2 regions of the Exiguobacterium sp. U13-1 genome follow, and region 2 is predicted to be linked to the other one. Evidence: riboswitches for the same ligand, from Rfam matches in the RefSeq annotation. Region 2 holds a riboswitch; the other holds the start of a gene.
The links. A riboswitch is a leader RNA that binds a small molecule or an ion and turns the genes downstream of it on or off. The one in region 2 is predicted to bind thiamine pyrophosphate.

Region 1 (5,586 bases), 790 kb from region 2:
ATTCCCGCTGTATCACACGTCTCCTGATCCCGCGGTAATTGATCGAGCAGACAATGCAGACACGGCGTCTCCCCGGGACGGACGGTAAACGTGATCCCATAACTGCCGACGCATCCACCGTAAATCCACGGAATCGAACGCATCAACGCCATGTCGTTCATCAGCAAACGAATATCGAAATTGTCCGTCGCGTCGATGATCAGATCGATATCATCGAGAAGCCACGTCAGCGCTGCCCGGTCGACGTCTAATACATACGCTTCGATCGTCACCGTCGAATTGATCGCTTCAAGCCGTGCTTTTGCGGCAATCGCTTTTGGCACGATGTGACGCGCATCTTCCTCGGTATAAAGCTGTTGTCGTTGTAGATTACTCCACTCGACATAGTCGCGGTCGACGATTCGGACGACACCGACACCGGCGCGGACGAGTTGCTCTGCCGACGCCGTTCCGAGCGCTCCCATGCCGATGATCAGTATCTTCGCTGATGCCAAGCGTGCTTGTCCCGCTTCCCCGATCGGTTGAAATCGAGTTTGCCGTGAGTAACGGTTCATCGAATCAATCCACTCGTTGGACTACTCGCGATCGCATACTGTTTCTTCTCGATACGTCCCGCTTCGTATCCGAAGCGCCCTGCTTCGACAGCTAGTCGCATGGCGTGCGCCATCTTGACCGGATCTTGAGCATGGGCGACAGCGGAGTTCAATAAGACACCATCCGCTCCTAGTTCCATCGCATAGGCGACGTCGGTCGGTGAGCCGATCCCGGCGTCGACGATGACCGGGACCGTCGTTTGTTCGATGATGAATCGTAGATGAAGTGGGTTGAGAATGCCTTGCCCGGAACCGATCGGTGACGCTGCCGGCATGATGGCGTGACAACCGAGTTCTTCGAGTCGCCGTGCAAGGACGACATCGTCCGACGTATACGGTAAGACGATGAAACCTTCTTTGAGTAATTCTTCAGAAGCCCGTAACGTCTCGATCGGATCAGGTAGTAACGTCTTGTCGCAACCGATCACTTCAACCTTGACCATGTCACACATACCGGATGCCCGCGCAAGCTTCGCAAGCCGAACAGCTTCTTCCGCCGTCTTCGCACCTGCCGTGTTCGGCAGTAAATCGTACTTCGCTAAATCAAGCGACTCCAAGAAATTCGCTTGTTGTTTGTCGAAGATATCGAGCCGACGGACGGCGAATGTCAAGATTTGTGAAGCAGACGCATCGATTGCTTCTTGCTGTACGGTAGCATCCGTATATTTCCCTGTTCCGAGTAACAAGCGTGATTCAAATGTCTTTTCTCCAATTTTCAGCATATTTATCCTCCTCCTACGAAATGAACGATTTCAAATGTGTCATTGTCCCGAACGACCGTCTGACCATACGCCACGCGATCGATGATTTGTCGATTCTGTTCGACGATGACGAACTTTTCCCCTAAGCCAAGTTGCGTGAGCATGTCCTCGATCGTTTCAATCTGATCGATCGTGTGGTCATTGCCGTTAATCGTAATGTTCATCGGACTTCCTCCTTCTGAATCAACCGTAATGTATTTACCAAGACTTCCGCTGTCGCCGGTGCGAGTAATATGCCATGCCGATGATGCCCCGTCGCTAGGAAGATCCGACGGGATGAATCGGCGACTCCGATATATGGCAAGCCGGACGCCGTTTGTGGTCGTACACCGGACCAGACTTCTTCGATGACCGCGTCACGAATCGGTGGATACAGTCGTTCTGCTGCTTGAAGCAATGACGTGACCCCTGCGACACTGACACCGACCGTCTCGTCGTGCGGCAGTTCGGTCGCACCGATCAAAATCCGACCGTCTGCTTTCGGAACGAGGTAGACGGCGTCGTCAAACAGGATCGAGCGTAACGGCTGACCCGCGAGACGAACTGCGAGACATTCCCCTTTGACCCCATATGTCGCAATCGAAATGCCGGCTGTATCGAGCAAGGCTTGCGAACCCCGTCCGGCAGCAACCGTCACCGTTCGTCCGGTCCACGTTCCCGCGTTCGACTCGATCCTGACGAAGTCATCGCTCTCTTCGATGCGTGTGACTTCCACCTGTTCTTCAATCGATATGCCACGTGCGTGTAAGGCATACATCAATGCAGTCGTCAGTCGTCGTGGATCGATTTGACCGACAGCTGGAAACAGATGCTCGCGTCCTTTACGCTTTAACAAAAATGGTTGTTCCCGGTATCCACAGTCGATGCCTGTCTCTCGCTCGAGACGACGTGCAAGCAACGGATACAGACGTCGACTTCGCGCGGCAAGTGCATGCAATTCCTCTCTCAGCTCGATGTCCGTCGCAAGCATTCCGGCAGCCGCGCGACTCGTTCCTTGTCCACCTGCTCCGCGTTCTAAGACGACGACGGATTCATTCTGACAGGCGAGACCGTAAGCAAGCGTCAAACCGATGACTCCACCGCCGATGATGATGTGATTCGTCATACCCGTACCCCCTGATAATGCTTGACGGCGGCGAGTGGATCCGATTGACCGAGAATACCCGATAAGACGGCGATTCCGGTTACACCGGTCGCTGCGATTTCAGGCATGCGTTCTGGTGTAATCCCACCGATCGCAATGACTGGTTTCGTCGTGAAGGTGACGACTTGCTTCAAGGCGTCAATACCTCGTGGTGGCACGTCCGGCTTCGACGCTGTCGGATAAATATGACCGTACAGCAGTCGGTCGGCTCCTTCCGCTTCAGCTGCCAGTGCCTCTGCTAATGAATGGACCGATTTCCCGATAACGAGATTCGGAAAATGACGTCGGACATCACGGACACGCAAGGACCGTCGCGTCAATTGCACACCGATGCCAGTGACATGGGCGACATCGACCCGATCATGAACGGTTAACTGATCCGGCGAATAACCGTGCGCAAGGAGCGCTTCAATCAGATCCAGTAATTCTGCCGCTGATAAGTTCGGTTCTCGTAGATGCAGCTGATCCGTATAAGGTTGAAGGGATTGAAAGGTCTTTAGTTCGTCAATCGGATGGATGGAGCCCGTCGAAATGAGATGTAAACGCATCATGTCCTTCCTTTCCATACGAAAAAGGACCACTCCCGATGTTGAAGGGAGTGGTCCGAAAATACGCTGAAGCGCTAAGGATATCTAAGGTTTCGAGCCACTTCCCTCCGCTAGTACGAACTAGATCAGGTTCAAAGGGTCCGGATACTTCCGTCTCAGTCTGCTGGGAGACTCCCCTAGTGTCTTTTCGTGTTTAATTGGCTTGCCCCATTAGTCTAGCATGAGTCGCTTTGCTTCGCTAGTCCTAGTTGAGCGCTTCCACTTGCTGAATCAGTTCCGATTTCGTTGGTCGCTGTTGCTCTTGGCTGTCGGCATACGTCTGCTTTAGCTTCAGGATGCGTATCACTTTGCCATCGAGCATCTCCGGCGTCAGCGTCTTTTCTTTGACGGCTTGCATCACTTCAGCATGAACCTTTGTGTAAGCACCTGCCTCTGAAAACATCGCCATATCAGCTCCGTTGACGAGCGACTGACGTGCCGCTTCCGCGAGACCATATTGTTTCGTGATCGCCCCCATGACGAGATCATCTGTGATGATGACACCGTTGAATCCGAGTTGCTGACGCAAGAGGTCAGTCAAGATCGGCTTTGAGAGCGAGGACGGATTCGTATCGTCATATGCGGGATAGAGAATATGGGCGACCATCACCATCTCGGCGCCCTCTTGAATCGCTTCTTGGAACGGTAACAGTTCCGTCCGCTTCAATTCTTCCTTTGATGCCGTCACTTTCGGTAGCCCGACATGGGAATCGACACTCGTATTGCCGTGACCGGGAAAATGTTTGACGACTGGAATCGTTCCCGTCTCCTGCATCCCGTGCATCAGGGCCGTACCAAGCGTCGCGACAGTATTCGGATCAGCACTTAACGCACGGTCGCCGATGATCGGATTGTTCGGATTACTGTTGACGTCAAGGACCGGCGCGAAGTCCATGTTGAAGCCATAAAAACGTGACAAATGTCCGAGCGTACGTCCGACGTCTTCCATTTTCGCATCATCTGCTCCTTGCGCCATCCGTTGACTCGTCGGTAGACGTAATCGTTGATCCGGTACCCGGCTGACGCGTCCGCCTTCTTCATCAATCCCGACGAACGCATACGGTTTTTGGTTCGTCTCTTGAATCGCACGCGTGAACGTCAAGAGTTGCTCTTCCGACGTGATGTTTCCGCCAAGCAGTAAGACCCCACCAATCGCATGCGTCTTTAACAGTTTCCGGTCATCTGCTGAAAGTTCCGTGCCGGCGACTCCGATGTAGAGCAGTTGATCGATCTTTTCTGACGTCGACATCGTTTTTAATTGTTGCTTTAGTTGTGCTTGTTGTCGATCTTCTTTCGTCGGTTCAGGTTTCGGTTTCTTTTCTTCTGTCGGTTGCTTCGTTTCTGATTGTGATGGTTTCGTTGGTTCCGTCGTCTCCTGTGCACACCCTGCAAGCAACAGGCAACCGATCAGTACGACTTTCTTCACAAAGGATCCTCGCTCCGCACACCATTGATCGAATAATAGACAGAAATCTCAGCATTCAGGGATTGCGAGACCGAACAATATTTATCCTTTGATAACGAGATGGCACGACGGACCTTATCTTCCGGGAGATCACCTTCAAGCCGGTAATGAATCGAGATCGACGTAAAACGTCGCGGATGATCCTCTGCCCGTTCTCCTTCGATATCCATTTCGAAATGGGTGATCGTCAAGCGCATCTTCTCTAAAATCGAGACGATATCAATTCCAGTACAGCCGGCAACGGCATGTAGCAAGAGTTCGGTCGGTCGTGGTGCTTGGTTTTCACCACCGTTTTCGGGTGCTGCGTCCATCGCAAGATGATGCCCTGATTCCGTCTGTCCACTAAACCCCATCTGTTTGTTCCATGTCACTGTCGCTTGCATCGTTTCCACTCCTTTATAATTAGTCTTCTTCTGTAGTATACGCAAAAAATAGCAAGCCTGGAAATTCACACGCTATTTCGAATAATGGTTCTTTTCCCGAAATCTCGCTTTGCGATACCCGACGAAATCGTTTCATGCTATCCTGTTACTCATAGTTTCGCGCGCAAGCGCTAGAATTGAGGAATCATCCATGTCACCTACTACTCGTTTAAGTCGACGCGATTGGCTCTTGATTGCTACGTTGTCGCTCCTGACATTCGTTCTCGGAACAAGCGAATTCGTCATCGTCGGGATCCTCGCTGAAATCTCCTCAGCCCTTGATATCACGATCGCAACAGCCGGTACGCTCGTCTCGGCCTTTGCCATTTCCTTTGCGATTGGTACGCCGATCGTCATGTCGATGACCGGTCATCTGGAACGGCGTCGCCTGATCCTACGTCTCTTACTTGCTTGGATACTATTGAATCTTGCCAGTAGTTTTGCACCAAGTTACGAAGTATTGCTCGCAACCCGCATTCTGACAGCCATCCTGACTGGTGTCTTGATCTCACTCGCAATGGTCGTCGCAAGTGACGGTGTACCTGTCGCGAAGCGCGGTGTTGCCGTCTCGTTCATTTTCGGTGGTTTTACACTTGCGAACGTTTTAGGTGTTC
Region 2 (5,586 bases):
TTGAGACTGGGATGCCATACCAACGACACCAAAACATTCCATTGCTGCGCCGCCCGCAAGTTGCGCAACGACATCATTATCTACATCAATCTTTCCATAGGTCGTTTTCATCTCGATCGCCACCTGAGTAGCCCCCTTTGAATATTGTATTCTTCTCATAATTCTACTATAAGGACCTACTATTGAAAAGTCGCCGTACTGACTATACAATGAATAAGTGAAAAATAGTAGCGGTCAAATGAACTTTTACCATCATCCTCATCCATTATTTTAAATTTCGAGGTTGTCTGTCAAGTTTTTTTCTTGTCAGCTACTTTTTTTATGTTGCAACCGCCCTGACACCATGCTAAGATAGCAAAGTGTCTATTAGGACGAACGCAAAACAACATAAAAGGAGGCGGAACGCATGGCACGTAAATGCTACGTTACTGGGAAATCGCCAAAGTCGGGTAACAACCGTTCACACGCATTGAACAAAACAAAACGTACTTGGGGAGTCAACGTACAAAAAGTACGTATCCTCGTCGACGGTAAGCCGAAAAAGGTTTGGGTTTCAGCTCGAGCTCTTAAATCAGGTAAAGTCGAACGCGTATAAGGCGCAACCACCGGATGGGAATCTTCCCTTCCGGTTTTTTTATACCCTCATTTATTTTTCTCATAAACTAATTGTCGCTTTTATTGAAAACGCTTACAATAGGAACGTACTTTATTTTGTCAGAATTGGGGGAAGTCATCATGCAACTCAAACGAGAGATGACGAGTCGACACCTGTTCATGATCTCACTCGGGGGAATCATCGGGACAGGCTTATTTTTAGGGTCAGGATTAACGATTTCACAAGCAGGACCTCTCGGGGCGGTCCTCAGTTACATCGTGGGTGGGACCATCATGTATCTGACGATGTTATGTCTAGGGGAATTAGCGGTCTATATGCCGGTCTCGGGGTCCTTCCAGACCTATACGACCCGCTTCATTGGACCAGGAATTGGCTTTGCCGTCGGTTGGATTTATTGGCTCGGCTGGGCCGTGACGGTCGCACTCGAAATCACGGCAGCTGGCAGTTTGATGGACCGCTGGTTTCCGAATGTACCCGTCGTCGTCTGGTGTACCGTCTTTACGGTCTTACTGTTCGGTCTGAATGCCGTCTCAGCCAAAGCATTCGGTGAAGCCGAATTCTGGTTCTCGAGTTTGAAGGTCCTCGCGATCCTTTTCTTCATCATTCTAGGTGGCGCTGCTTGGTTCGGCTGGTTACCGATGGAAGCAGATCGTCCAACCTCGTTATTCGCGAACTTTACGGCAAGCGGTTGGTTTCCAAACGGGATTCTTGGCGTCTTGACGACGATGATTGCTGTCAACTTCGCCTTCCAAGGAACGGAATTGATCGGTGTTGCGGCTGGGGAGTCCGACACGCCAGAAAAATCGATTCCAAAAGCCATCCGCAATACAGTCTGGCGGACGTTCATCTTCTTCGTCTTATCGATTACGATCGTTGGTGCATTAATTCCGTATGAAACAGCTGGCGGAGTCAGCAGTCCGTTCATCATGGTCTTTGATGCGATCGGTATTCCGTACGCTGCTGATTTGATGAACATCGTCGTCTTGACGGCACTATTGTCCGTCGGAAACTCCGGATTATATGCGGCGACTCGGATGTTATGGGCAATGGCGCAAGAAGGGATGATTTCAAAGAAATTATCTTACGTCAATGCACATGGTGTGCCGATGCGGGCGTTGCTCTTTACGATGATGTTCGCGATGTTATCGCTTCTGACCGCATTTTTCGCAGAAGATACCGTCTTCATTTGGCTCTTGTCCTTAGCCGGACTCGGGGCTCAAGTCGGCTGGATTTCAATCTCTGCTTCTCAGCTTGCATTTCGTCGTCAGTTCGTCCGAAACGGACACGATGTATCCGAACTGAAATTCAAGACACCACTCTATCCGGTGTTACCACTGATTTCGTTGACACTTAACGTCGTCGTCCTCGTCAGTCTTGCGTTTCAAGCGGATCAACGAATCGCTCTATACATCGGTGTTCCTTTCTTCCTTGTCATGTGGGGAAGTTATCATCTCTTCGTCAAAGGAAAACATCTATCCGCTCAAAGCGACATCCGTGTCGCCCCTTCTCAACTCGAAGAATAATTTCATCTAAAAAGAGGCCGCGGAGTCATCCACGGCCTCTTTCCTATGATTGTGCTATTCCTTAAGCGTCCGCATCATCAATAGTTCTCCTTGATGGAGCTCTACCTTCGCTTCTGACGCACACCATTCATTACTGACGGTCAAGGAACCTCCGACCGGTACTGGATGTGCATCAAGTGGATATTTGACTCCGGATAAGCTTAAAGTCGATGGTACGAGTGGAATGAACGAAAGATAATGATAGCTCCCTGCTTCGACTGCATACGTTCCCTCAGCCAAGTATCGTACCTCTTCTCGTTTCGTCACGAGTCGTGCCTCTGGGTATCGCTTCAACAAATAGACATTTTGGACGGTCATGTCGAGCCGCCCACCTGTCGCCCCGATAATGAAGGTATCCTCAAACTGTTTCTTCTCTGAGACTGTACGAAGTGCCAGTTCGAGATCCGTTTCATCTTTCTCGGCCGGATGAACGATTGCCCCTTCTGGTACATAACCAAGCGAATCAAAATCACCAATCGTCAGGTCGCATGTCAGCCCAAACGATTCAATCGTCTGAACACCACCGTCGACACCGACGATAAAGTCACCTGGCTGACAAAACGTCCGTAAATCCGGCGCTTCTTCTCGCGGACCGGCACAGACGAGAATCGCCCGCATCTCAGACGCCTCGTGCCGAATAACGGAGTAAGCGTGGCGCAGTCGTAAATAGAATTCCTGCTACGATTCCACATAAGATGTACGAAGGAACCATATACGTTGCGTTATAGACAAAAGAGTACTCCACGACTGGACCTTTTGCATACTCGGCAAAAAAGACGATTCCACTGATGACATGACAGATATAACGGAGTCCTGCGCCTAATAACGTCGCAAGGAGAACGAACGCCATCAAGCTTTTCTTTTGTCCATTGCGCGCGGCTAGTCTGACTTGACGCGCGAACAGACCACTTAATCCGACGACACCATACGCAATCGTATAGTCAAGCATCGGTTGAACGATCGTCAAAACTTGTGGAGCGAACATCAATTGAATCGTACCGACAAGCGCTCCCGTGACGACCCCTCCGACGACACCGTGGCGAAATGCCATGACGAAGATCGGTAGCATCGCTAAGCTGATTGAGCCTCCTTGTGGCATTTTGAATGGAATCAGTAAATCAAAGACGACTCCGAGACTGGCGAAGATGGCAATTTCCATCATCATTTGTAACCGTTTCATGCTGTTTTTCCTCCTTCATTGTACGAGAGGACGCAAAAAGGCAGTACGACGAACGCCGTACTGCCTGCGTGCGCCACATCCCTACGTCCGTTTGAACGGAACAGGTTCGAAGGGTTAAAGTCTAAAAGACTCCTCTCAGCCGCTTTTCAAGCGACACCCCTTGCGGTCATCATATTTCGTTTTCTCGTTCTTATTATACGGCAGCCCCTTGACGAATGCTAGTGATCGCTTCCGCATAATCTGGTGCATTGTAGATTGCTGATCCTGCGACGAGAACGTTCGCACCGTTATCGATGCAAAGCTTTGCCGTTTCCGGATTGACGCCACCGTCAATCTCGATTTCAAATGTCAGACCACGATCTGCTTTCATTTGCGCGAGTGCTGCAAGTTTCGGCATGACACGCTCGATAAAGGCTTGTCCACCGAAGCCCGGATTGACCGTCATCAATAAAACCATATCGACATCCTCAAGGACGTGTTCAATCGTTGATAATGGCGTATGGGGATTCAAGACGACCCCTGCCTTTGCGCCCGCTGCTTTGATTTGTTGCAAGACACGATGGACATGATTCGTCGCTTCGACGTGGAACGTCACGATGTCCGCCCCTGCTTTGACGAAATCCTCGACGAAACGTTCTGGCTGGTCGATCATCAAATGGACATCGAGAATCATATCCGTCTTTTGACGTAAGCTGCTAAGCACAGGTAATCCAAATGAGATGTTCGGTACGAACTGACCGTCCATGACATCAAAATGGATATAGTCCGCGCCTGCTGCTTCGACTGCTTTAACATCGCGTTCGAGATTCGCAAAATCTGCTGATAAAATAGATGGTGCAATTTTAATCATCTTTAATACCTCCGGGCTCGATTCTTGATTTCGTCTATAAACATACCATAGTTCTCATAACGAGAGGACATGATTTCTTGGGCTTCGACGGCTTCCTTGACGGCACAACCGGGTTCATTCAAATGCAAGCAACCTCGGTATTTGCAATCATCTTGTACAGCCACGAATTCAGGGAAACTCCACCGTACATCCTCGATTTCCATATCATACGGAAAATCGAGGTTCGAGAAACCTGGCGTATCGGCAATCAATCCTTCGGCAAGCGGCATCAATGTGACGTGGCGAGTCGTATGACGTCCGCGTCCGAGTGATTTCGAGATGGCACTTGTTTCTAAATCAAGAGAGGGCTCCAGTGCATTGAGCAATGAACTTTTCCCGACACCGGATTGTCCGGCGAGAACGCTTGTTTTTCCAGCAAGTAACGGACGGACTTGCTCAATACCTGCCAACGTCTCACTTGATGTCTCGATGACCGTATACCCAATCTTCCGGTAAGCGGCAATCGCCTCTCGGACAGCCGGTCCTTTGACATCGTCCAGCAAATCCATCTTCGTCAATAGGATGACGGGTTGAATTTCCTTCGCTTCGATCAAAACGAGAAATCGGTCGAGCAAGTGCGCTGAAAAATCAGGTTCTGCCGCCGAGACGACGAGCAATGCCTGGTCGATATTCGCGACTGGAGGGCGTACTAAAAAGTTGTCCCGCTCCTTCACTTCGAGAATATATCCTGTCTCACTTTCGATATGAAGAACGACCTCGTCTCCGACGACTGGACTGATGCCGCGTTTTCGGAAATTCCCTCTTGCCCGTGAACGGACCTCTCCTTCTGGTGTCATGACATCATAAAAGCCACCCTGCAGACGTATGATCGTTCCTTCTCGATTCTCTTCGATGCGTTGTTCCGTCATCCTATGCACTCCTTTTTCATCACATTCATTGTGCGTCTTTTGCTTGATTGTACGTGATGGTTTTTGAACGATACACCGTATCGTCTTTATAGATCGTAATTTTTCCTTCTTCTCCTGGATCAATCGTCACCGGCACGTCGAATGTCTCATCTTGATCAATCGATTCCTCGATGACGGTCCGCTTCCCTTTCGCGTCTTCCGTCTCAATCCGTATGACTTGTTTCGGTGGTTCCTCGTCCTCGTTCTCGCTGACCGCATCATAGACGACCTTTTCAGGGAACGTTGCCGTCACCGTTTTTTCTTCCTCACCTTTTGAGATGAAGACGGTCACAGAGTCGTTTGGTTCGACTTGTGCCCCTGCTTGTGGGAATTGACGGATGACTTGATCGAGCTTGACATCACTCGAGAATTCTTGTTCAAACGTACCGTCGAGACCCATTTCATCGAGATACGCTTTCGCTTCATCACTC

Region 1: it holds a riboswitch for thiamine pyrophosphate, as region 2 does, so the genes downstream of both, ESP131_RS08555 (thiamine phosphate synthase) here and thiT (energy-coupled thiamine transporter ThiT) in region 2, are expected to answer to the same signal.

The regions. Positions count from the first base shown of each region.
Region 1 is NZ_CP015731.1:1,683,270-1,688,855, reverse strand. Features, by position in the region: gene ESP131_RS08575 (ThiF family adenylyltransferase) at 1-554, opposite strand, end outside; gene ESP131_RS08570 (thiazole synthase) at 551-1,315, opposite strand; gene thiS (sulfur carrier protein ThiS) at 1,318-1,518, opposite strand; gene ESP131_RS08560 (FAD-dependent oxidoreductase) at 1,515-2,459, opposite strand; gene ESP131_RS08555 (thiamine phosphate synthase) at 2,456-3,049, opposite strand; TPP riboswitch at 3,132-3,234, opposite strand; gene nagZ (beta-N-acetylhexosaminidase) at 3,291-4,511, opposite strand; gene ESP131_RS08545 (OsmC family protein) at 4,508-4,933, opposite strand; gene ESP131_RS08540 (MFS transporter) at 5,124-5,586, shown strand, end outside.
Region 2 is NZ_CP015731.1:2,469,662-2,475,247, forward strand. Features, by position in the region: gene ESP131_RS12930 (Asp23/Gls24 family envelope stress response protein) at 1-123, opposite strand, end outside; gene rpmB (50S ribosomal protein L28) at 407-595, shown strand; gene ESP131_RS12940 (amino acid permease) at 736-2,139, shown strand; gene ESP131_RS12945 (thiamine diphosphokinase) at 2,194-2,796, opposite strand; gene thiT (energy-coupled thiamine transporter ThiT) at 2,798-3,358, opposite strand; TPP riboswitch at 3,420-3,529, opposite strand; gene rpe (ribulose-phosphate 3-epimerase) at 3,552-4,208, opposite strand; gene rsgA (ribosome small subunit-dependent GTPase A) at 4,211-5,116, opposite strand; gene pknB (Stk1 family PASTA domain-containing Ser/Thr kinase) at 5,142-5,586, opposite strand, start outside.